DNA from 2 places in the Pelorhabdus rhamnosifermentans genome. Region 2 is predicted to be linked to the other one. Evidence: riboswitches for the same ligand, from Rfam matches in the RefSeq annotation. Region 2 holds a riboswitch; the other holds the start of a gene.

The links. Region 2 has a riboswitch for glycine ahead of Ga0466249_RS18010 (ABC transporter substrate-binding protein). Riboswitches for the same ligand answer to the same signal wherever they lie in the genome.
Positions count from the first base shown of each region.
Region 1: linked by a shared signal. The riboswitch ahead of Ga0466249_RS21325 (amino acid permease) and the one ahead of Ga0466249_RS18010 (ABC transporter substrate-binding protein) in region 2 are both predicted to bind glycine.

Region 1 covers NZ_JAHGVE010000026.1:4,533-16,018, forward strand. Annotated here, with positions in the region: gene Ga0466249_RS21290 (lactate utilization protein) at 1-422, opposite strand, end outside; gene Ga0466249_RS21295 (potassium channel family protein) at 572-1,582, shown strand; gene Ga0466249_RS21300 (transcription repressor NadR) at 1,608-2,120, shown strand; gene Ga0466249_RS21305 (MFS transporter) at 2,304-3,641, shown strand; gene Ga0466249_RS21310 (zinc ribbon domain-containing protein) at 3,732-4,121, shown strand; tRNA gene Ga0466249_RS21315 (tRNA-Arg) at 4,173-4,247, shown strand; gene Ga0466249_RS21320 (methyl-accepting chemotaxis protein) at 4,461-6,176, shown strand; glycine riboswitch at 6,448-6,523, shown strand; glycine riboswitch at 6,524-6,616, shown strand; gene Ga0466249_RS21325 (amino acid permease) at 6,689-8,071, shown strand; gene Ga0466249_RS21330 (Crp/Fnr family transcriptional regulator) at 8,221-8,913, shown strand; gene Ga0466249_RS21335 (class I SAM-dependent methyltransferase) at 9,033-9,395, shown strand; gene Ga0466249_RS21340 (efflux RND transporter permease subunit) at 9,352-11,486, opposite strand, start outside.
Region 2 covers NZ_JAHGVE010000017.1:89,683-101,168, reverse strand. Annotated here, with positions in the region: gene Ga0466249_RS18055 (hypothetical protein) at 52-570, opposite strand; gene Ga0466249_RS18050 (hypothetical protein) at 619-1,167, opposite strand; gene Ga0466249_RS18045 (outer membrane beta-barrel protein) at 1,210-1,809, opposite strand; gene Ga0466249_RS18040 (winged helix-turn-helix domain-containing protein) at 1,881-2,057, opposite strand; gene Ga0466249_RS18035 (response regulator transcription factor) at 2,106-2,822, opposite strand; gene lpxA (acyl-ACP--UDP-N-acetylglucosamine O-acyltransferase) at 3,275-4,108, opposite strand; gene Ga0466249_RS18025 (hypothetical protein) at 4,143-4,763, opposite strand; gene Ga0466249_RS18020 (hypothetical protein) at 5,153-5,701, opposite strand; gene Ga0466249_RS18015 (flagellinolysin) at 5,925-7,217, opposite strand; gene Ga0466249_RS18010 (ABC transporter substrate-binding protein) at 8,555-9,721, opposite strand; glycine riboswitch at 9,910-10,011, opposite strand; glycine riboswitch at 10,020-10,094, opposite strand; gene Ga0466249_RS18005 (amidohydrolase) at 10,192-11,486, opposite strand, start outside.

The DNA of each region.
Region 1 (11,486 bases), on a different contig from region 2:
TTAATTCCGACGACAACAATGACTTTTTTTGGTCCAAAAATCATGGCTGCCACGCGATTTCCTGAGCCATCGACATTCACAAGCTGTCCATCGAGTGTTAGGGCATTGGTGCTTGTTAGAAAGACATCCGCCGTGAGTTCTTTACGTCGTATATCTAATGATTCTTCTGGTGTAAGACCACTTTGGCCATGGTTAAATAGTGTGTTGCCGCGTTTGGTTAATTCGTCTAAGAGACCAATTTCTTTTACTGTTGCAGAACCACCAAACCCTACGGTATCAGTAGGGGTGATTAATTTCAGAATTTCCTGCGCCGCTTCTGCTGCAGTTGGAAAATAGGCTGCGGAAAATCGATTTTTTTGTAAAGCATCGACAACTTTTTTACCGATTGTATTTGTGTGCCACTGACGATTTTCGTCATTCATTATTTTGTTAACCCTCCCTAGTTGTTGTATAATAAAAAAATAAACTCTTCTTTATTGATTTTCGTTGCAGAAAAGTATTTTCCTCTTTAACAAGAAAACAAAAGCGGCGGATCAATGATTTTTAATCAATAGGCAAGGGGGAATTGCATGTGACATGGGAGCAGCCTAGTCTGACACGCCTAAAGATCGCTATTATTTTATTTGTATCCATTCAAATCATTGGTGTGTTAGGTTTTATGGGAATTGAAAATATGTCGTTCATTGACGCAGTTTATTTGACGGCCGCTACCGTTTCGACTGTTGGTTATGGTGATGTTGTGCCAAAGACAGTATGGGGGCGTATATTTGACATTGGCCTTATTATGACAGGCGTTGGTATGGCTTATTACACATTTTCACTTGTTATTACTATGTCTATTGAAGGCCAATTAAAAGATTTGTTTGGGAGGAAGGGTATGAATCGGAAAATCGCTAGTTTAAAAAATCATATTATTGTTTGTGGGTCTGGCAAGGTAGGAAGTAGTACGATCGAGCAGTTGGAGCTAGAAGAGGAATCTTTTGTTGTGATTGATATTAATGCCACAAACTATGAACAATTGGTTGATAAGAAAATTCTTGCTGTTCATGGTGATGCTACATTAGATGAGGTGCTTATTGCTGCTGGTGTGCTTCGGGCACGGGGAGTTATTGCTGCTTTGCCTCATGATTCTGAAAATGTTTATGTTACGTTAACGGCAAAAAGTCTAAATCCAGCTATTACAGTTGTGGCTCGGGCTGATCGTTCAGAGGCCGAAGAAAAATTGAAACGTGCTGGAGCTGATACCGTTATTTTTCCTTCTGTTATGGGGGGGCGTCAATTGGTTACAGCCATGATTAAACCGGATATTTCGCACTTAATGGAAAATGTTTTTTATAATCAGGAACTAAATCTAGATATTCATCAAATTACAATCGGAGAGAATTCATCATTTATTGGTAAATCTTTGGCGGAGAATTCCATTAGGGAACGGTTTCGTACCATTGTTGTGGCAATTAAGCGGGGTGAACAATTACTTACGACGCCAGAACATAAGGAAGTCATCCAACCGGGTGATATATTAATTGTTATTGGTGAACGAAACTTACTCAATGAATTGCATGCTTTGGCTTTAGATGTATAATGGATACGGCAAAGGAGGACTTGTTTTGAATACGGAAAATAGGCGCAAGGCCCTACTTGAAAAATTATGCAGTAATAAAATGCCGCTGACTGGTGCTGTTTTAGCACGGGAATTTGCTGTGAGCCGTCAAGTTATAGTCAATGATATTGCTATTTTACGGGCTCTTGGCTCAGATATTTATGCCACGCCGCAGGGATATCTCATTCCGTCTGTTGCTGATCAGTCATTGGAAGTCAAGATTGCTTGTAAACATAACGCCGAAGATCTCGAAAAAGAACTTGTCGTTATGATTGAAGAAGGAGCCCAAATTTTGGATGTTATTGTTGAACATCCTGTGTATGGTGAGATTAAAGCCAATTTGATGTTAACCAATCTATTTGATGTTCGTAGTTTTGTCGATAAACTAGCCACGACTCGTGCTGAGCCCCTTTCGCTTATTACAGGTGGTGTTCATCTTCATACCTTGCTTGTTCGTTCAGAAGAACAGCTTCAACGTATAAAAAACAAGCTGCATGATTGCAGCTTGTTAGCAAAATGAGTGGAAATGCAATCATGAAAGTAAGATAATGTTTTTTCGGACATACTTATCACTTAACGGCATATATGTAGTTAGTATACTAAGCAGCCCATAATTAAGGGACTGCTTTTAATATTGTCTGCTGATTATTTATTTGCTATAATGTATTTACACGTGACAAGACAGTTTGAAATAGGAGGAAATATGAATATTCTTACTCGGCTGGAGTCAGTTCCAGTAAATTCCTTTCATTATCGCTTACTATTCATTATTGGTTTGGGGTGGATGTTTGATGCTGCAGATACAGGACTGGTTGCTTTTGTTTTGCCATCTCTTGCAAAAGAGTGGGGTCTTTCAGCTCAGTCTGTTGGCTATATTGGCAGCATTGGGTTAGTCGGGATGGCGCTTGGGGCTGTATTAGCTGGGTCCGCTGCTGAAAGATGGGGGAGGCGTAAAGTTTTTGCTGCCACACTCGTGACCTATGGTATTGCAACAGGTTTATGTGGTCTAGCCTGGAACTATGAGTCCCTCATGATTTTTCGGTTCTTTGTTGGTTTTGGTTTGGGTGGTCAATTGCCTGTAGCTGTGACACTCATGAGTGAATTTTCTCCGGCAGCCAAGCGGGGACGGTTTATTGTACTGCTGGAAAGTTTTTGGGCTGTAGGCTGGTTTATTGCCGCGCTTATTGCTTACTTGGTGATTCCGGCTTTCGGTTGGTCTGCTGTCTTTTTTTTGGGAGCTCTGCCTGCTTTTTATGTTTTTTGGATCTGGCGCTCTGTACCCGAATCTGTACGTTATTTGTTGCAAAAAGGCCGCTATGAGGAAGCTCATAATATTGTAAGTCGTATTGAAAGACTTGGCGGAAAAAAGCCGCCAAAATATCAAGAAGCTGCGATGAATGGAGATTGCAGCGCGGCGGCATCACTTACTTCACAGGCTTCGTCGTTCAGTTTGTTATTTCAGCCTAAACTGGCGAAAAGAACGGCTTTATTGTGGATATTATGGTTTGGTCTGGTTTATTCTTATTACGGCATTTTTACGTGGTTGCCATCGCTCATGGTTGGACAGGGCTTGGCTATTGTAAAAACATTTGAATATGTTTTGATGATTACTTTAGCTCAGCTACCGGGCTATTTTGCTGCGGCAGTGCTGGTAGATCGCTGGGGTCGTAAAAATACACTCGCCACCTTTTTGTTATGTAGTGCCGTAGCGGCGTATGGATTTGGTCATAGCAGTACAGCAGTAACCGTGATAGGCTGGGGTTGTGCTATGTCATTTTTCAATTTAGGTGCCTGGGGTGTCATTTATACTTATACGCCGGAACTTTATCCGACGACAGTCAGGGCAGTTGGCACAGGTTGGGCGGCTGGTATTGGTCGTATTGGTGGGATTTTTGCTCCGGCAGTTGTGGGTTGGTTGTTGCCGCAAACAGGTATAGGTTGGATATTTACGATGTTTATGATTGTTTTAGCTGTTATAGGACTTATCGTTCTTCTTTTGGGGCAGGAAACGAAAAAACAGGTTTTGGCAGAGCATATGTAAAATTTGTTTTTATGTTTGCTTAGCTATTTTGTCTAATGGTATAATGAAATGTAGAAAACAGGGTCGTTAGCTCGTTAAGGAGTGACAGATATGATTCACATTTCATTTTTGATTGGTCTTTTGTTTGCCTATTGGATTTATCGAGATGCAAAATCGCGTGGCAGTAGTTTGGGCAGTGTTGCTGTTTGGATGTTAGGCTCATTAACTTCCCTGTGGTTTTTGTTTGTGCCGCTTTACTTTATTTTTGGCCGTAAAAAAAAGGATTTACAAAATCCTGATGACAATACGATTGATGTGGATGCAACCGTTCTTGAAGAGCCTTTTACTTGTACCATGTGTGGTAAAGAAGTGAAAGCCCAATTTAAGGTTTGTCCTTATTGCGGGCATACACTTCGTCCGAAATGTGCTCATTGTGGTCGGGACGTGGATCGTTATTGGCGGAATTGTCCCTATTGCCATGAGCCGCTTGATGCCAAATAAAAATTAGACAGATACAGATAGTTATGGTATAATACTATCTGTGTCAATTGAGCGCCCGTAGCTCAGGGGATAGAGCATCGGCCTCCGGAGCCGTGAGCGCAGGTTCGAATCCTGCCGGGCGCACCACTAGAAGGCTTATAAACCTTTGTATTTCCTGCGTTATACTGCAGGTGATGCAGGGGTTTTTTTGATGCCTGGGTGGCTACAAAAATTTATTTTAGATAATGTGACGATGGAGAGAAAATATATTTATTAATATTACATATTTTGGCAGAGGACAATGGTCCTTCATGTCGAAATTTGACATAGTTATATGTTTTAAGACTGGGGGGAGATTTAATGAGATTCTTTGATGACATGAAAGTAAGTTCTAAATTGGGCATCCTAATTCTTATCGCATTGCTATCTATGAGTAGTATCGCGTATACTGGTTATTATTATCTTCAACAATCAAACGTCAGTATGAACACAATGTATGCAGATCAATTAGTGCCAATTGCGCTTATTAACGAAAACTATGCTCATGTTAATAAGGTAAATCAAGAAATAATGGAAATGATGCTCACAACGGATAACCAAAAAAAGCAAGAATTGAAAAGAGTTATTGATGAGCGGGTAAAAAACTTTAATGATAATCTAGCCGAGCTTGATAAGTCTAATTTAGATTCTACAGCTAAGGAAAAATTGGCCGGATTTAAGATGTCTATGCAAAAATATCGTGAAGCAAGAAATAAGGTTATTGAGTTAGCAATGCAAAATAAAAATGCAGAAGCTTATGCATTATATACGGCTACGGTCGATTCATTAGCCTCGGAAGCTCTTAATCGATGCATTGATCTCTCGAAGTATTCCATTGAATTGTCAAAACAAGTCGATGCCGATAACAAGGCATCATTTGAAAAAGCTGAACAGATTACCTTTGGTGATATTTTTATATCCTTCGTAATGTTACTTTTAAGTGGTTTTTATATTACCAAAATGATAACCAAGCCGCTCAATACAATGGTATTAATTTGCAAGAAACTCGCAGACGGAGATTTTCGTGATAAACCACGAAAATTGGTTAGAAAAGATGAAATTGGTCAATTAGCAGATGCTTTGCAAAGTATGCGAGGTAGACTCTGTACAGTTTTGAAACAGGTCAATGAATCAGCTGAAACAGTGGCGGCTTCTTCGGAAGAGCTGACTGCCAGCGCTGAACAGTCAGCTCAAGCTGCTAATCAGGTTGCAGGTTCTATTAGCGATGTGGCACAAGGTGCAGAAAAACAATTAAATGCCGTAAACGAAACATCTTCTGTGGTAGAGCAGATGTCAGCTGGTATCCAGCAAGTAGCTGCTAGCGCCAATCAAGTAGCCAGTAATTCATCTCAAGCCGCTGAAAAGGCAACCGATGGTGATAAGTCGGTGGATAAGGCTGTTAATCAAATGGCTCATATTGAGCAAACTGTAAATAATTCCGCACAAGTTGTAGCTAAATTGGGTGAACGGTCAAAAGAAATCGGGCAAATTGTCGACACAATCTCCGGTATTGCTGGTCAGACAAACCTACTGGCGCTTAACGCCGCAATTGAGGCTGCCAGAGCTGGAGAACAAGGCAAAGGGTTTGCTGTTGTCGCTGAAGAGGTCCGTAAGCTTGCGGAACAATCACAGGACGCAGCAAAGCATATAGCTGCACTAATCAGCGAGATTCAAGGGGATACAGATAAAGCTGTTGTTGCCATGAGCGAAGGTACTCGTGAGGTTAAAGTAGGAACAGAGGTTGTTACTACGGCTGGTCATGCGTTTGGGGAAATTGCGACACTGGTAACGCAAGTATCCGAACAAGTGAAGGAAATTTCCGCTGCTATTCAGCAGATGGCTAGTGGCAGTCAGCAGATTGTAGCATCGGTGAAGGAAATTGACGGTCACAGTAAAGCAGCCGTTGGAAAAACACAAACTGTGTCGGCGGCAACAGAGGAACAATCGGCATCTATGGAGGAAATCGCCTCATCCAGTCAGAGTCTTGCCAAGTTGGCTGAGGATCTCCAGGAAGCTGTTAGCCATTTTCGAGTTTAGTTAAAGTTTGGGACAAATAAGAAAGCACCTGTTAGCCTATGCATGTAAATAGGTGGCAGGTGCCTTTTTCATATAGTAACCCGCATATTCAGCGACTACATATGGATAGGAAGTCGGAAACAAAATGGTTCCGGAAGACCTGTTGATGAGAATTATTTTGTTCGGATCTAAATGTGTATATAAAACACACAGATGTTCCTTTTAGATTGACATTTATAAGAATAAATGATAAAATATATAAATGCATTGATAATTTGATATCAAATCTCGGATGAAGATAATGGGAGAGAGATTTTATAATCCGCCGAAGATGTTATGCTTTCAGGCAAAAGGACCATTATTGGACGAAACTCTGGAGAGACTCAATGGAGAGCACCGAAGGAGCAAGCTGATTATTTTTAATCAGTGACTCTCTCAGGTAAAAGGACAGAGCTAGTTAGCTGCTTTTTTTGAGGCCAGATTTATAATTTGGTCTCTTTTTGTATTTTTTTGAGGCGAAAGGTGGTTTATGTATGGCGGAAAATCAAAATTTATCGAGAGGACTAAAAAATCGTCATGTTCAATTACTTGCGATTGGCGGTGCAATTGGTACAGGATTATTTTTAGGTTCTGGCAGGTCTATTCACTTGGCAGGTCCATCTATTTTATTTGCATATATGATAACAGGGGCGATTTGTTTTTTTGTTATGCGTGCTCTCGGGGAATTATTGCTTTCTAATTTGAAATATCATTCTTTTGTCGACTTTGTACGTGACTATCTAGGCAATGGAGTAGCATTTATTACTGGATGGACCTACTGGTTTTGTTGGATTTCACTTGCCATGGCGGACGTAACTGCCGCCGGACTTTATATACAATACTGGCTCCCCAATATAGCTCAGTGGGTTCCGAGTCTTATGATTCTTGTAATTTTACTGATTATGAATCTTACTGCAGTAAAGGTATTTGGTGAAATGGAATTCTGGTTTGCTTTGATTAAAGTTGTTGCAATTTTAGCACTGATTATAATTGGTACATATATGATTATTAAAGGATTTTCTACCGATGCCGGTGCATCCAGTTTTGCCAACCTTTGGAGTAATGGCGGCTGGTTTCCCAATGGGATAAGCGGTTTCATTCTTTCCTTCCAAATGGTCGTATTTGCTTTTACCGGAATCGAATTAGTTGGCTTAACAGCCGGTGAAACGAAAAATCCGGAACAGGTTATCCCAAAGGCGATCAACAATATTCCAATTCGGATTATTCTTTTCTATATCGGAGCACTTCTTATTATTATGAGCATATATCCGTGGACTTCAATTAGTCCGGCTAAAAGCCCATTTGTACAGGTATTTGCTGCAGTGGGAATTGCAGCAGCAGCAACGATTGTAAATTTTGTTGTACTGACATCCGCTGCATCTGCTTGCAACAGCGGTATTTTCAGTACAAGCCGTATGGTTTATTCGCTTGCTAAAGAAAATAATGCACCTGAGTCAATGAAAAAGTTAACATCCAGTCAAGTACCTTTTAATGCTACCGTGTTCTCGGCAATTGTCGTCTTGATTGCGGTTATCCTGCAATATATTATGCCGGAAGGGGTATTTGTTCTCATTACGAGTATTTCAACATTCTGCTTTATCTTCATTTGGGCAATTATCACGATCTGCCATTTAAAATATCGCAAAATAAATCCTGAACTTGCTGCCAGGAACAAATTTAAAATGCCGCTGTACCCAATCATTAACTATATTATTTTGGCATTTTTTGCGTTTGTTTTAGTTACTTTGGCCCTTAATAAGGAAACTCGTGTAGCCTTATTTGTAACACCGATATGGTTTATCATGCTTGGGGTGATTTACAAGATATTTAAATCAAAAATGAAGGATGAAGAAGATACCGCAAGCAGCATAGTATAAACCAACAATTTTTTCAAAGATATAGGAAACGGCTATTTGTCTAGTAAGGGACAAATACCCCTTTTTGAATTTGCCCTGAATGGGTGGTAATCCAGGCGTACAACTGATTGCTAGGGAAATAAAGTTAATAGAGAAGCTGGTGATAATTTATGAATAGGAGCATAAGTGAAGCATTAGCACTTATTGAAGTATTCCGGCAATTAACCCCCGATTCTATTGCGGCTTTGTCGTCCTGTGGAACGATGTGTTATCTATCCAAAGGAGAACATTTATTTTTTGATAAAGAGCAAGTGGAGATGCTTTATATTGTTGGAAACGGCCTTGTTTCACTCTATAAAGTCAATTCTCAAGGAGAGAAAAAAGTCATTTTTATTTTAGATAAAGGACAGCTTATTAATGAGGTGATTTTGCAAGGCCACTCTGCTTCAATCAACTGTGAAGCATTTGATGACGCACAAATCCTCTGTTTTGATAGATCAGACTTTCTGCGTGTCATGGAAAATGATTTTGCACTTACTAAATTTGTTTTAGATTCGCTTTCCATAAAAGTAAGACGACTGTATCGGCAACTAAAAAATACCTCTAATTCGGTGCGGGGAGATAAGCGCATTGCTGCTAAGCTGTGGAAGCTATCCAACGACTATGGAATTCCTTGTGAAGCTGAAACTAAAATTAACTTGAATTTAAGTATTACCTATCTGGCAGATATGTTGGGATCTAAACGCGAGACCGTTTCACGACAGTTAAAAGATTTGGTCAGACGAGGATTAATTCGAGTACAGGATGGCCAATTTATTATAACGGATCGTGATAAATTATCAAAATATTTTAAACTGCCGTGATTTCTATTACGGCAGTTTTTTTTTGCTTATTCTATAATGTACTTATTTTATAATGCAATTGTTAAATTTTGCACAAGGTTGTAGCCAGCCTTTTTATTGCTATAGATATGGAGGTGATATTGAGAAGAAATTTTTTCTGCATCAGAAAAAAGATCCCAATGATAAATGGCTGGTACGAAAACTGGATTACGACAGGCGGGGTCTCTGCCAGTATGTTGGAAAAGGCTAAGGAGAATATTGATAAAACGCCTTATGGATCGATGATAGAATTAGTACAGGGAAATGCACTGAAACTGCCTTTTGCTAGCAATACATTTAACGCTGTAACAATCGGATTTGGTTTGCGGAATATGTCGAATTATCAGCAGGTAATTTCCGAAATGGCACGTGTAACGAAACCAGGCGGTCGGGTTGTCTCACTTGATTTGGCAAGTGCTGTTATCTCCGCGAACGGTCAGCTTTATACCAGGTGGCATACATGACTGGCAGAACCAGCAGCGTCAATACGGTAGCGACAAATAAGCCGGCCCCAATGGCGACAGCCATTGGTCCCCAAAATATGTTGGAAACTAAGGGGATCATCGCTAAAATAGCAGCTGCGGCCGTCAACAAAATGGGGCGTAAGCGAGTTAGCGTAGCGTTGATGATGGAATCCCACAAGTTTTCACCGGCAGCGAGATGTTGGTCAATTTGATCCATTAAAATAACTGAGTTGCGCATAATAATCCCGGATAGGGCTAATATACCGAGCTGCACCACAAAACCCATAGGTTTACCCGTTGCAAAGAGGCCGATGGCAACGCCAATGATCCCCAGCGGTGCCGTTAATAATGTTAATAACATTTTGGGGATATTTTGCAGTTGAAGCATCAAGAGAATCATAATGGTGATAATCATGGCTGGTACCGGGGCTAAGAGTAATTGTGTTCCTTTAATACTATCTTCCGTTGCACCGTCATATTGGATTTCATAACCGGGGGGCAGGCTGGCACGCAGCTCATGAAGGTTTTCATATACCTGGCGGGTAACATCATCTCCGGTTACGCCTGGCTTTATTTCTGCCCGTACTGTGATTGTTGGTTTTAAATCGCGGCGGTAAATGAGTCCCTCTTCCGCGTCAAAGCTTATTTTGGCAATTTGGTCCAGTGGTACATACTTACCATTACCGATAGGAATAGCAAGGTCCTTGATGCGGGCGGGGTCATTCCTGGATTCTGCATCAAAACGGAACATCAAGGGAACAGTTTTGTCGGTTTCCCGAAATTCGGTAATACTTGTTCCTGATAGCTGGGCTTGGAGTGTCGATGCTAAAGCTTCAGAAGTAATGCCCAGGTTACGAGCTTTGTCTTGATCCATAGATAAATGCATAATTTTACTTTTCTCATTCCAGTTCATGTTGACATTTTTGGTGCTGGGATGAGCGGCCATGACAGTTTGGACTTGCTTCGCGATTTCACGAACTTTATCATGATCATAACCTTCTATGCGGAGCATAACCGGATAGTCGGCAGATGTTCCGGTACTGATTACTTTCGTGTGAACCTGTACGCTGGGAAACTCTTCGCTTAACAATTTGCTGACCTTCCTATGCAATTGGTTACGGGCGTCCGTATTCTTAGCAACAATCACAAACTCGGCAAAATTGGTTTTATTAAAAGTAGGATCGAAAGTGAGGACAAAACGAGGCGCTCCTTCCCCTACATGGTATGTATAGTAGTCAATCAGAGCATCATCGTTCAATTTTTGCGCAACCTGGCTGGCGACTGCTTCCGTATTTTTCAGGGAAGCTCCTTCCTGCAGTTTTAATTGTACGATAAGTTCAGGCCGGGTAGATGCCGGAAAGAATTCTTCTTTTATCAATCCCAATAAGCCAATGGACGCGATAAATAACACTAAAGTAGTAGTCAGCACCATCTTACGGTGGGCCAGGCACCCGATGAGTATTTGTTTAAATAAACGGTAAAGTTTTGTATCATAAACGGGATGCTCCTTCTTGTCTTCAACTGTTGACGCGGCGGGGTTGATCAGGTGGTATCCACAGAGTGGAGTTACTGTAGCGGCGACAATCCAGGAAGTGAGCAAAGCAATAGTGATAACGGAAAAAATGCTGGCGCAAAATTCGGAAGCGCTGCCTTGTGCAAATCCGACGGGAATAAAGCCGGCGCAGGTAATCAGTGTTCCCGTTAACATGGGAAAAGCAGTGACTTTATAAGCATAAGAAGCAGCACTCAGCCGTTCCCAGCCTTGTTCCAATTTTACCGCCATCATTTCGATGACAATCATAGCATCATCGACAAGCAGTCCCAGCGCGATGATGAGGGCTCCCAGTGATATGCGTTGCAGTTCAATATTCATCAAATACATGATCGTAAACACGACAGCCAGGACAAGGGGGATGCAGAGTGCGACGACAAGACCCGAACGCAGGCCAAGACTGGCAAAACTAACAATAAAAATAATGATAATGGCTTCGGCAAGCGATTTGACAAATTCGCCAATGGAGTCTTCGACGATTTTAGGTTGATTCACGGTCTGATGAATTTCAAGGCCCGCCGGGAGTTCCGTTTTAATTT
Region 2 (11,486 bases):
CTTTCTTGGGACTAATCATAGATATAAGTTTAGAATTAAACCTAATACGCCTTAAATGCGGCAGTCTAAACCAATACCAACACCATTTTTCGTACCATTATGCCTTACATTGCGATAATTGAAATTAAGAGATACAGAATCTGATATTTTACTAGTAGCTCCCAACTGGAATTCTTGAAGATTTGATCCAGCAATCAGAGATGTATAAGCGTCCAATCCTTCAGCCAAAGGAACTGTAATACCCACACCTCCATAGGTTGTGGCCCCAGTCTTTAAGTCTCTGCTGCCAATGATTAGTTGCGGAACGCCACTCGAATTGCTTGGATTATCTGAACTTAATCCATTAGAAAGAGCTATTCGTCCATAAAAATCAATATCACTATTGATAGATTGAATTCCTATCGTTACATTATTTGAAACCTTATTTTCAAGATAGTAACAATTGGTGGTATTTCCACCTACGATACCGATAGACATCTGTCCTTGATCCAGGGTATTGATGGGAGCTGCAAAACCATTGCTGCCATTCATAAAAAGAAATACGATCAAACTTAATATTATTTTTTTCATTTAGAAAAGCCTCCTCTGTCTGTGCGTTATTTCACAAATCAATAAAGTTTACCATCCGCTGTATGGGGTAGGCTTATCTGTTTGTTCGTAACATTTTTTTTCCTTTTCTACTATGAGCGATTTCATGTAAAATTGAACTAAATGTTCATCCCCTGATATTGTCAAGACTATTTCAGCTCTCGCAGTTCTCCAAACCAATCGATTAAAACATGGATTAGTTTCTATCAAGGTTGGATTTCCCAGTCTCTTTTTAATAAATTCAGCTAATTCATCAAATTTATCATAGCCTTGACTATAAGCACTAACAGCTTCAAATTTATTTTGCCAAAAGAAATAGAAAATATCGAACGAACTAACTCCACCAATGACATTATCATGATTAAATCGTTTATATGCGAATTCGTCCTTCCCTAATTCCTTGCCTCGTAATGGTACAGATACGTCCTGCATACTATTCTTTTCTGAAAAATCATTCAAGGTTTGTCCCCAAACTAAGCCCTGAAATCCATTTGCTAATGATGATTTAGCATGTACAATCGTAATTAAATTGAACATCAGCAGAATGCAAAACAAGAAAGAAAGCTGGATACGTTTCAAATTTATCTCCTCTTTAAGTAAAATCAACTATTCATAAATAAACTAAAAATTGTAGACAAGTCCACCGTAAGGCCCCTTTACAGTAATATCATCAGAGGTCAATCCTTTATAGTTTGCGTTGCGGTAGTCCAAGTTAAGTTCAATATTTTGAGCGAAAGTATATCCAATACCCATTTCATAGCTATCCACATAGGTACCAGTACTTACAGTAGCATAGGCGTGAGTGTTTGGCATAATAGGTACAGTACATACAAGACCTGCAACTATACCATTTTTCGCGATATCACCAATTATTTGAGTCTTAGATTCTCCTATAAAAGCTGAGATATTGCCAAATTTATTCACTTGATTAGTAAGTAGATTGATTTGCTGTGCTCTGATTTCGCGGATGCCGTTGGGAGTTTTTGGTTTGAAATCATTATAAATGTATTGCCCGGCAAATCCAAATCCCATACCTGCTGTAACATTATAACTGGGATTCAGATTTGCCGTCGAACTCCAATTATTAGAAGTTAGACTCGGAGTTCCAAAGTTTACGTTGATTGATACTTTTCCTAAAGAATAGTCAGTCAATGGACTAGCCAAGCAAATAGTAGATGCCATAATAAGTAAGATAATTATTAATCCAGCTATTTTATTCATCACGAAATCATCCTTTCTTTATATTTTTGCTATTTCTTTATAAATTTCTTTAGGTTTTTGCACTTACGCGCTTAATTATTTTTTATAGATTTGCGCTTAGATTGACAAAATTCGGCTTGGCATACATTACTGTCAGCTTGCAGACAATAGCCAAAGCCTCGCACTGTTTTAATATAACGTGCACCCAACTTTTTGCGAAGATTGTAAATATAGAAAGTAGTGATCAGGTTTAAAATTATTTTTTTCATTTAGAAAAGCCTCCTCTGCTTGCGGGTTTGTTGCACTTACGTCCTTAACTATTTTTTCATGGATTTGCGCTTAGGTTGACAAAATTCGGCTTGGCATACATTACTGTCAGCTTTCAGACAATAGCCAAAGCCTCGCACCGTTTTAATATAGCGCGCACCCAATTTTTTGCGAAGATAGTAAATATAGAGATTAACATTATCTATTGCAATATCCGAATAATAACCCCAGACTCTTTCCAAAATACGCTCTTTGCTCAACACGATACCATAATTACGCATTAACAATTCTAGGAGTGATGACTCTTTGACAGTCAGTGTAATATGTTCCGTACCCTTTGTTACCCGACCTGATAGGGGCTCTAATATCCAACCAGCTGCTTCCACTTTTTCATTTAACAGATTTTGATTTTTCCGACGAGTTAAAACACGAAGACGAGCAAGCAACTCATCTACAGAAAAAGGTTTAACAATATAATCATCCGCCCCCGCGTCTAGAGCTTTGACACGATCTTCGGGGGCATCTCTTGCCGTTAAAAAAACGACAGGCGTGTCCAAATTGGAACTACGGAATTCCCGCAAGAGCGACATGCCATCCCGTTTGGGAAGCATATAGTCTACAATTAAAATATCATAGTCACCTTTGAGCGCCATGTCTAAGCCTTTATCCCCATTCACCGCTTGATCAACTTTATAACCTTTTTCCCTCAAAATATGGGATACCGCTTCTAACAAACACTCTTCGTCTTCTACTAAAAGAATTTTCATGTTCACACCTCTCCATTACTATAAAAACGTGCTAAAGATCTATACACACCCTACCGGTCAGATCAACTATATAGATGTATAAATGCTATTATAAAAGTGAGCCAAAAAGATTGTTGTTGCTCACGAAAACCGGAGCAGCTTAATTTCCAATCCTTTGCAATAGATATGTAAATATCTATTGTAGGAACGGACTTGGCATTTCTCGCAATACTGTCCGGAAATATTTCGAGAGTAATACCATGCCGAGCCAACATTACGAATATCATCGAGTTGCACTTGTCATTAATAAACTTTATCCAAAACAGCATACCAGTATGCTGTTGTACTTTTGCAAGATGAACTCAGCTATCTGAGTTCATCTTGCAAAAGTCGGAATTATTATTTAAGATAATTTCTGATCGTTCGGAAAGATCAAGCACAATTATATTTACCAATTTAAAACAAATAGTATTTTACCCATTAGCTTGTTTTAAATTGGTCTTTGATTCATGGGCTACGCTACAAATACCGCCATGATTATTGTGTAAAAATGTCATGAAACATTCCAGCTCTTCACACAAAATAGGTTGTTGCTCTAATAGTTCTATGGCATGAGAAAGTTCCAGTCCAGAAAAGTACAAAATTTTATAAGCTTTCTTTAAAATTCGGCGATTTTTTTCAATAATACCTGCGCGTTTCATACCAATATTATTAAGGCCAAAAGCTTTTACCGGATTACCACTAACCATAAGAAAAGGGGGTATATTTTCAACGACTTTAGAAATACCGCCTACCATAACGCCCCTTCCGATTTTTACATAGCTATGAATAGTTGTTATCCCGCCGATTGTTGCACGATCCTCAATGGTCACGTACTCTGCAAGATTTACAGCATTCGACATGATCACAGAGTTTCCAATAATACAATTGTGAGAAACATGACTATAGGCTGATAATAGACAATTCGAGCCAATCTGTGTTTCTTGTCCACTTCCAATAGATCTAGTAATCGTAACATATTCACGAATTTGTGTATTATTACCTATTCTGACAGAACCTTGCTGATCCTTAAAATTTGGATTTGACGATTCAGAACCAATGGATACATGTGAATGAATAACGCAGTTTTTTCCTATCGTTGTCTGACCATCGATAACCGCGTATGCCCCAATTTTAGTACCATTTCCGATAATAACGTTTTTCCCAATGATAGTGCCATGACCAATTTCAACATTTTCCCCAAGCATAGCACCAGGGCAAAGTATCGCTGTTTTGTTTACTTTAGGAAAAGCCAATGCCATTTCCATATATATTAACACGCACCTCATCTTATAAATTTCATTATAACTGTTGACGCTGAAGAAGTTTTAGTGATTGGCCCCATAAGCTTAAAGCATTTAATTGTGTTTTAGTCAGTAAGGGAGTTAAATTTGCAAATATATTGATATTGTTTAATTTCTTTCTTCTGACTTCCCATGAGAGTGATTTATCTGAAACAATAGACCAAACTTGTTTTTGTGAGAGCATTAAAGATTGAATAACTAATAACTCTTGTTTCTCAGAAAAGTCTAAATTGAGTAACCCTGCCGTTGATATGTTTTGTAATTGCCGTTGCTTTTTTAACTGGCTGTCAAATATGTTTTGTTGTTCTACAGACAGTACTTGCATGATATCGTCATTTACGCGTGATCGTCTGTCATTAAGAAGACTTTCATACTCCATAATGTCAAACATATTGGTGATTACGGATTTTTTTTGAATATTTTTTACATCATGACCTGCTTCTCCAATGATTTCGTCAATTTGTTTTCTCTGCTCCGGCGTAACATCTAAACTGATCCACAATGTTTCTTCATAAATTGAACAAGTATCGACATTCGTTGAGCAAGTTCCAATATTCATATCAAATAAAATGCAACAAAAACAAATAATACATATCATTGTCTTTTCTTTGCTTAACATAACATAAACATTGTCTCCCTCCCTATTTATTGTAGTTTATTGTAATTTGTTGAAGAATTTTGTAAAAGAATGCACTAAATAATTAAGGCATATTATATAATATGATGATTTGAAACCCATTTAAATTTAATTTGATTAATTGATTTATTAATTTATTGATTTATTTACATAATTTTGATATTTTTTCTTGCAATACGATATGAATAGAATTTTTAAGTTTAATGATATGCCGCAACAAAAAGAAGACCCGCCTCTTGAAGAAACAGGTCCACCAGAGTAAAATTTTTCTGTTAAAGCCTTGCCTTCTGGCGCTATTATCTTTCAGTCATCCAGGTCACAAGGAAAGAAAGTGACATTTAAAGTGTGGTTTTCTTCAGAAAATTACTAGTTTATTTTACCAATACGGAATTTATGGGTTCTACTTTTTGTAAATACATGTTTTGCACAGATGCAATGATTTTGTAAGGTATAGTATAATCTCTAAAGCGCTCCCCTTCAGATGTAATATAAAAAAATTTTACGGAAACATCTTTTTTCGTGTCTAGTAAAGCTTGGATTAGAGAACCAGGAAGAAGCCAGGTAAATTGAGCGATACCGTCGCTAGTAAAAGTACCAGAAGATGCCGATGTTATTTCCCAACTCTTCCCGTTTACATTGAATTTTATCATGGGGCGAATGGATATGACATCATACTGAGACGTATCATATTGTAACGTAAAATTTTCTAACGCGATGGTACTACCTTTCTCATAGACCGAGCTAAATATTGTGATTAATTGGTAATGGTTGCTGAAATTAAAGATACTTGATGACTCAGTGTCGATAACAAAATAGGTTCTTGTGCCCTTATAGTCTTCACTACTTTCAATGGTAGCTGCGAATGCTACTGAAGCGAAGAAAAATAAAAATCCGATTATTAAAATACATTTCCTTTTCATAGAATCATCCCTTTTAAATTTATAAACGTTCACGTTAACTTTATTCTGGTATTTTTTTGATAGCAAACATCCCCTTTAGGAGAAATGGGGGCCACTAATTTACTTGATATTCATGAGGAAAAAAGGAGTCGCCTGTGTTGATACACAGACGACTTCAAGAACAAAACAAAAATTCAACTACCAAAAGTATAACTCAGTAAAGCAGTCGTGCGCGTTGACTTCGCTATTTAGCAACATCTATATGTGTACCAAGTGTTTTACTTTTAAATGCCTTAGAATTCAATGGGTTATTCTTCTGATTCGTACTTAGTTGCTTTTGCGTATTATAGGCGATATTTGGATCTAATGCAGGCCAAATTACATGGAAGTGCTTTAACGGTGTATTCGTAGGATCATAAATATCTGGAATGACTGACTTGGCTGTTCTGACAGGGCCATTGTCTGCAGCTTCTCCACCTATTCCTCCAGTATCTCCATCGTTCACTGCGTTTTGAAATTCACCCGCAATATCTAGGTTGTGAATAAATTTTTCTCCATTGCCATTTGTTACATAATCAGTAATAAATGCATGTGTGTTAGCGTAGTTAGAGACATGGCTTAAAGCCTGATCAAGGTTTTCCGTCGGATTATTTTTTAAATTCGTTAATAAATCTTTAATGCCGCCACTATGACCTGCCGCCTCAATCTGCTTATGTAGGTAACGCACTGCCATAGTGGCGGCTGAGTAATGCAAAGAATCACTGACCCAAGTATTATTGGTTCCATCACCTAATGCATTTTGAATGGCTGCCGCACCTTCTATTCCACCACCCTTACGGGATAAATCCGTTGCTACTCTTTCATCAGCTCCGTGAATAAATTCTGCAGTTCCTTCTGCGAACCAAGTAGGCAGAGATTCAAAATTCATCGTTCGCCCCATAATCGCATGAACCATTTCGTGGGTTATAACGCGATCGTCGTAATTTGGAGCTTCTCCGCCGTTAGGCAACGTGGAAGGAAGGGCAGTTGGCACAACAACATGTAAAGATTCATTGTACGCTTTTCCATCAGAACCGAATTCAAAGTTGGTAGAAGCAAGATAGGCCTCCGGATTATTCTCCAAAACGACACTTAAATCTGATCCATCTCCTGTTAGTCCATAGCGTTGAGAAATTACATCTTCCGCTTCTTCTAACCAATCATCTTTTAAGCAGTTAATAATATTCTGATCATCCTGAGCCAATGACAATGCAAAAGATGGATTGCTATTCACAGTTTCCCTTTGCGGCGAAGATCTACCCTCTTGAATGGCGGTTGATTGTTGTGTGGAAATTTGATGCTGCTTTATTATGTTTTCAGGTATCTCGAGTGTAACAGCATCAACAGAATTCAATTTTTCTTTTAAATCAAAATCTTGTCCAGTATTTGAATCTTGTTTATTTTGATTTAATAAAGAATCTGAAGATCCATCTTTGTTTCTAATTGATGTTTCCATCCGCGTACTTGTTTTGGAAAATTTTTGAATTAACACAGCCATAGAATCAGACCCCTTTCACTTATATAATTCTTATAACGAAACAATACATTTGAATTGCATTCGAAATACATTTAAATGTAATTTAAACTACATTTAAATTACATTTTTTTTAGAAAGGCTTGATTAGATTGTGTTATAAAATAAGCATTTTAGAAAAGAGGCTAGAACTCTCTTCTAAAACGCATGTCACTTGTTGAATCATACGCATTAAAAGTACTGCTCTTTTTTACGAATCCATGCATCAGCCCCTGAGCAAGCGGCAAATATCAGCTAACTCCAGAAAAAATTCCACCTAAAAAATATTTCGAACCGTCAGCTTTTTGTGACAAAATACGCCAAGCCCCCGCTTCCATTCTCATAGAGCGGGGGCTTGCGCCATTCCTTAAAGTGATTTTTAGTCTGTCCAGTGGATGTGGTAATTCAAACATTTAGAATTCTTATGTGATATTTCCGGAAAAAATTTGGGCATGATAGTAAGTACAATAATAATACTGCTTAGAATTATAGTGAACGTAGGATAGTTATGATATAGTGCGAAAGTAATAAACATACCAATAAAGATTAATATCCACTTTACGCTGCCAAGAAACTTATAAATCATGGAGAAAATGATTCCTACTATAACTAAACCGAAAAAGATGCCTGTTGCATAGTCGAGTAATTCTATGATGCTCATCTCCCTAATTCGTATTTAATAATTACATCGAATTAAGTTATTTGTAATGCATTTGTAAAGCATTTGAAATATCATTAACTCCAACTTTCGCAGTAAGAAATAAACAAGCCTTGATATAACTGGGCAAGGCAGCCAACATTGGCCTTATCATATAATGAAAGAAACAGACCTCTCAGACTGCAAGAGACTGTTTTAGGTGTGAAAGTTGAGTTCATAAGTAGTTAATATATACTGGATTAGTGTAAAATCTCATGCTAATTACAATTAGATTCATGCTGCTGATTGAAAATATAAAGCTAGCCTAAGTTTGCTCTGAATTAGTATAGGATCCATTAATAGAAAAAAAAGATTAGAGTCTATAGGTAACGAAAGTCCAGCAATGCAATAGCGAAAAGAAAACATAATATAATCAATGGTTTGCACCTCCTGAATTAATACCATTTTATACTAAGTTTGTGACAAAATTATGTCAAAAGGTAATAATAGACGTCACATTTTTGTTATAAATATAAGTTAAAATGGAAAGAAATTGATTCATTTTCTTTTATTCAAGGTGCTGCCGCATTAGCGATATAATTCTTTTACATAAAATAGGCTATCCTTCTCTCTAAAAAAGAAGGATAGCCTATTTTTATCGATGTAACACAAATTGCTTTTTACATTATGGCTTAACTGTTTCCTTAAACATCTGTTTTCCGTCTTTCATTTCAATAATCACGACGTTTTTAACAGCATCATGTGTATCATTAAGCGTCGTGGGCCCTGTCACAGCTGGATAATCTTTCGTAGCAGCAAGTGCTTCGCGAATTTTACTAGGTTCTGTGCTATTCGCCCGCTGAATGGCATCAATCAGAACATTAGCAGCATCATAGCCAAGCACAGCCAAAGCATCTGGTGCCTGTCCATATTCTTTCTTATAAGCTTCAACAAAATCCTGCGAAGCAGTACTCGTGTCATCTACAGAATAGTGATTCGTAAAATAAGTATTATTCAAAGCCGCAGCCGTTCCAACTTCAACGAGTTTCGGTGAATCCCAGCCATCACCACCAATAATAGGTACAGTAATACCAAGCTCACGAGCCTGCTTTACAATCTTACCGACTTCTTCATAATAACCAGGGACATAAATCACTTCTGGATTTAAGGCTTTTACCTTCGTTAAAATGGTCTTAAAGTCCTGATCTTTCTGTAAATAAGCTTCTTCACCTAATACAGTGCCGCCGCCCTTCGCAAAAGCCTCTTTAAAGAAGCTAGCCAAACCTTTACTGTAATCACTACTGTTGTCAACTAACATCACAGCTTGTTTCAATTTCAACGTATTCAATACAAAATTAGCACCGACTGTTCCCTGGAAGGGGTCAATAAAACAAACACGGAAGGTATAATCTCTTACTTTATTCGTTTTTTCATCAAGCGTTACTTTGGGATTTGTAGCACCCACAGCAATAAAAGGAACTTTCGTTGCTTCAGCTACACTGGCAGCTGCAATGGCATCAGAACTAGAAAATACGCCTGTCACTGCCACAACCTTATCCTGACTGACTAATTTCGTCATGGCATTGGCCGATTCAGAAGGCTCGCTTTTATTATCAGCAACAACTCCCTGAATTTGTTTACCAAGCACACCGCCTTTGGCATTGGCCTCTTTAATGGCCATTTTCGCCCCATTGGCAGCGGATGTACCCATAGTAGCATTGCCACCTGTCATTTCATTCAAAATCCCGATTTTAACATCCTTTGATGATGAACCTCCGCACCCCGCCAATATTCCAGTCATAAATAAAGCAACGAGTCCGACTGCTACAACTTTAAAGCCTCGATTACGCATAAAATTTTTCTCTCCTTTTCTTTTCCTTAAAGCTCACTGTCTACACCTGTACTCTGCAACCCGAATTTTCATGCGCATCAAAACAAAAGAGTCAAATCATAAGATGATTTGACTCTGGACAAACAACAATAAATACCCTTAGGCATTTCATTGCTACACTTCCAAAGATAGCGAGTATTCTTTGGATTGGTTTTGTCTCTGTCCTTTTGCCTGAGAGCTTTGTCAGCAATCTACGATTACTGTATTTCACCTTCGGCGTCCTAAATCAGGATCTCTCCAGAGTCTCGTCCATTTACGGTTCTACTTCACAATCAAAGTACCTGAGAGTTTTACTCCTTCGGTGGGCCCTAAGCCACTCTTCCGCAAATATCATCCGAAAACACATATGTAGTTGTAAAAAGTACATATAAAACAGATTTTATTATAGAACAATTTCATCAATTATTCAACAGAAATAGCTAAAGTTTTTATTATTCTTTTCCTAAAGCTAAAATACTCCTTGCGAGTACTTCTACTCCCTTTGTAAGGATAGATTCATCAAAATCGAAAGAACCATTATGATGTCCAGCAGCTAAATCAGATCCAAGCAAAGCATAAACAGACTGCCCGCCCTGTTGCTGCACGCGATTCATAAAAAAAGTAAAATCATCACTGCCACCCATATTTGCTTGAGTGACAACCTGGCTAAACAATCCCGATGATTCAGCCACTGACTTTAATACAGTGGCCAGTTCCTCGTTGCCATGACCGCCTAAGGCGGCACCCATCTTGGTTATTTGTGCCTCCACGCCATACATGGCAGCAGAACTTTGAATAATACGAGTAGCCTCTTGCTGCATATATTCGTTAAGTGCTGAATTTTCACCCCGTGTTTCTAGTTTTAACAGAGCATCTTGCGGAATAACATTGCGCCCAGTCCCAGCCTGTAAAATGCCGACATTTACCCGTGTCATCCCTGCACCATGCCGCGAAATACCATGTAAATGAAGAGAAGCTGTTGCAGCTGCAAGCAAGGCATTGCGTCCTTCCTGCGGCGCAAAACCAGCATGAGCGGGCTTACCATGAAAACAGGCATCAAGCTTCGTCGTAGCTAAAAATCCCCCTGCACTACACACAAACTGCCCGGTCTGATTTGCAGCCGTACCAAGATGCAAACCAATAGCGTAGTCCACATCGTCAACAATACCAGATTCCACCATGGCCCGAGCTCCGCGAACGCCTTCCTCGGCTGGCTGGAACACAAGTTTCACCGTACCAGAAAGTTCATGACGCAGCAACATAAGCAGCTTAGCCAGCCCCAGGCCAATCGTCGTATGCCCATCATGACCGCAAGCATGCATGGCTCCATCATGTACCGATCGAAACCCCTCGCGGCAAGGCCGATGAGTTATGGCTTCATCCTCAACAACATCGTTGGCATCCATATCAAAGCGTAAAGCAACCGTTGGACCGGTTTTTCCCGTGTTTAAAATACCCACGACACCCGTTTTCCCACCTGCCATTTGATCCAGATAAAAGGCACTGGCTCCCTGTTCTTCAGCTTGCTTTCTACACTTTAACAACACAGAAGCATCAGGAACCCCCATCATGGCCTCTTCCTTTATAACGGCATCACCTAACTTCACCTCATAACCTAGGGCAGTCAATCTTTCCGCAACAATCGAGGCCGTACGAAATTCTGTCCAGCCCGGCTCTGGATATTTATGAAAATCACGGCGAAGTTTAATCAGTTCTTCTGCCATATCCGTTACATTTTGATGAATAT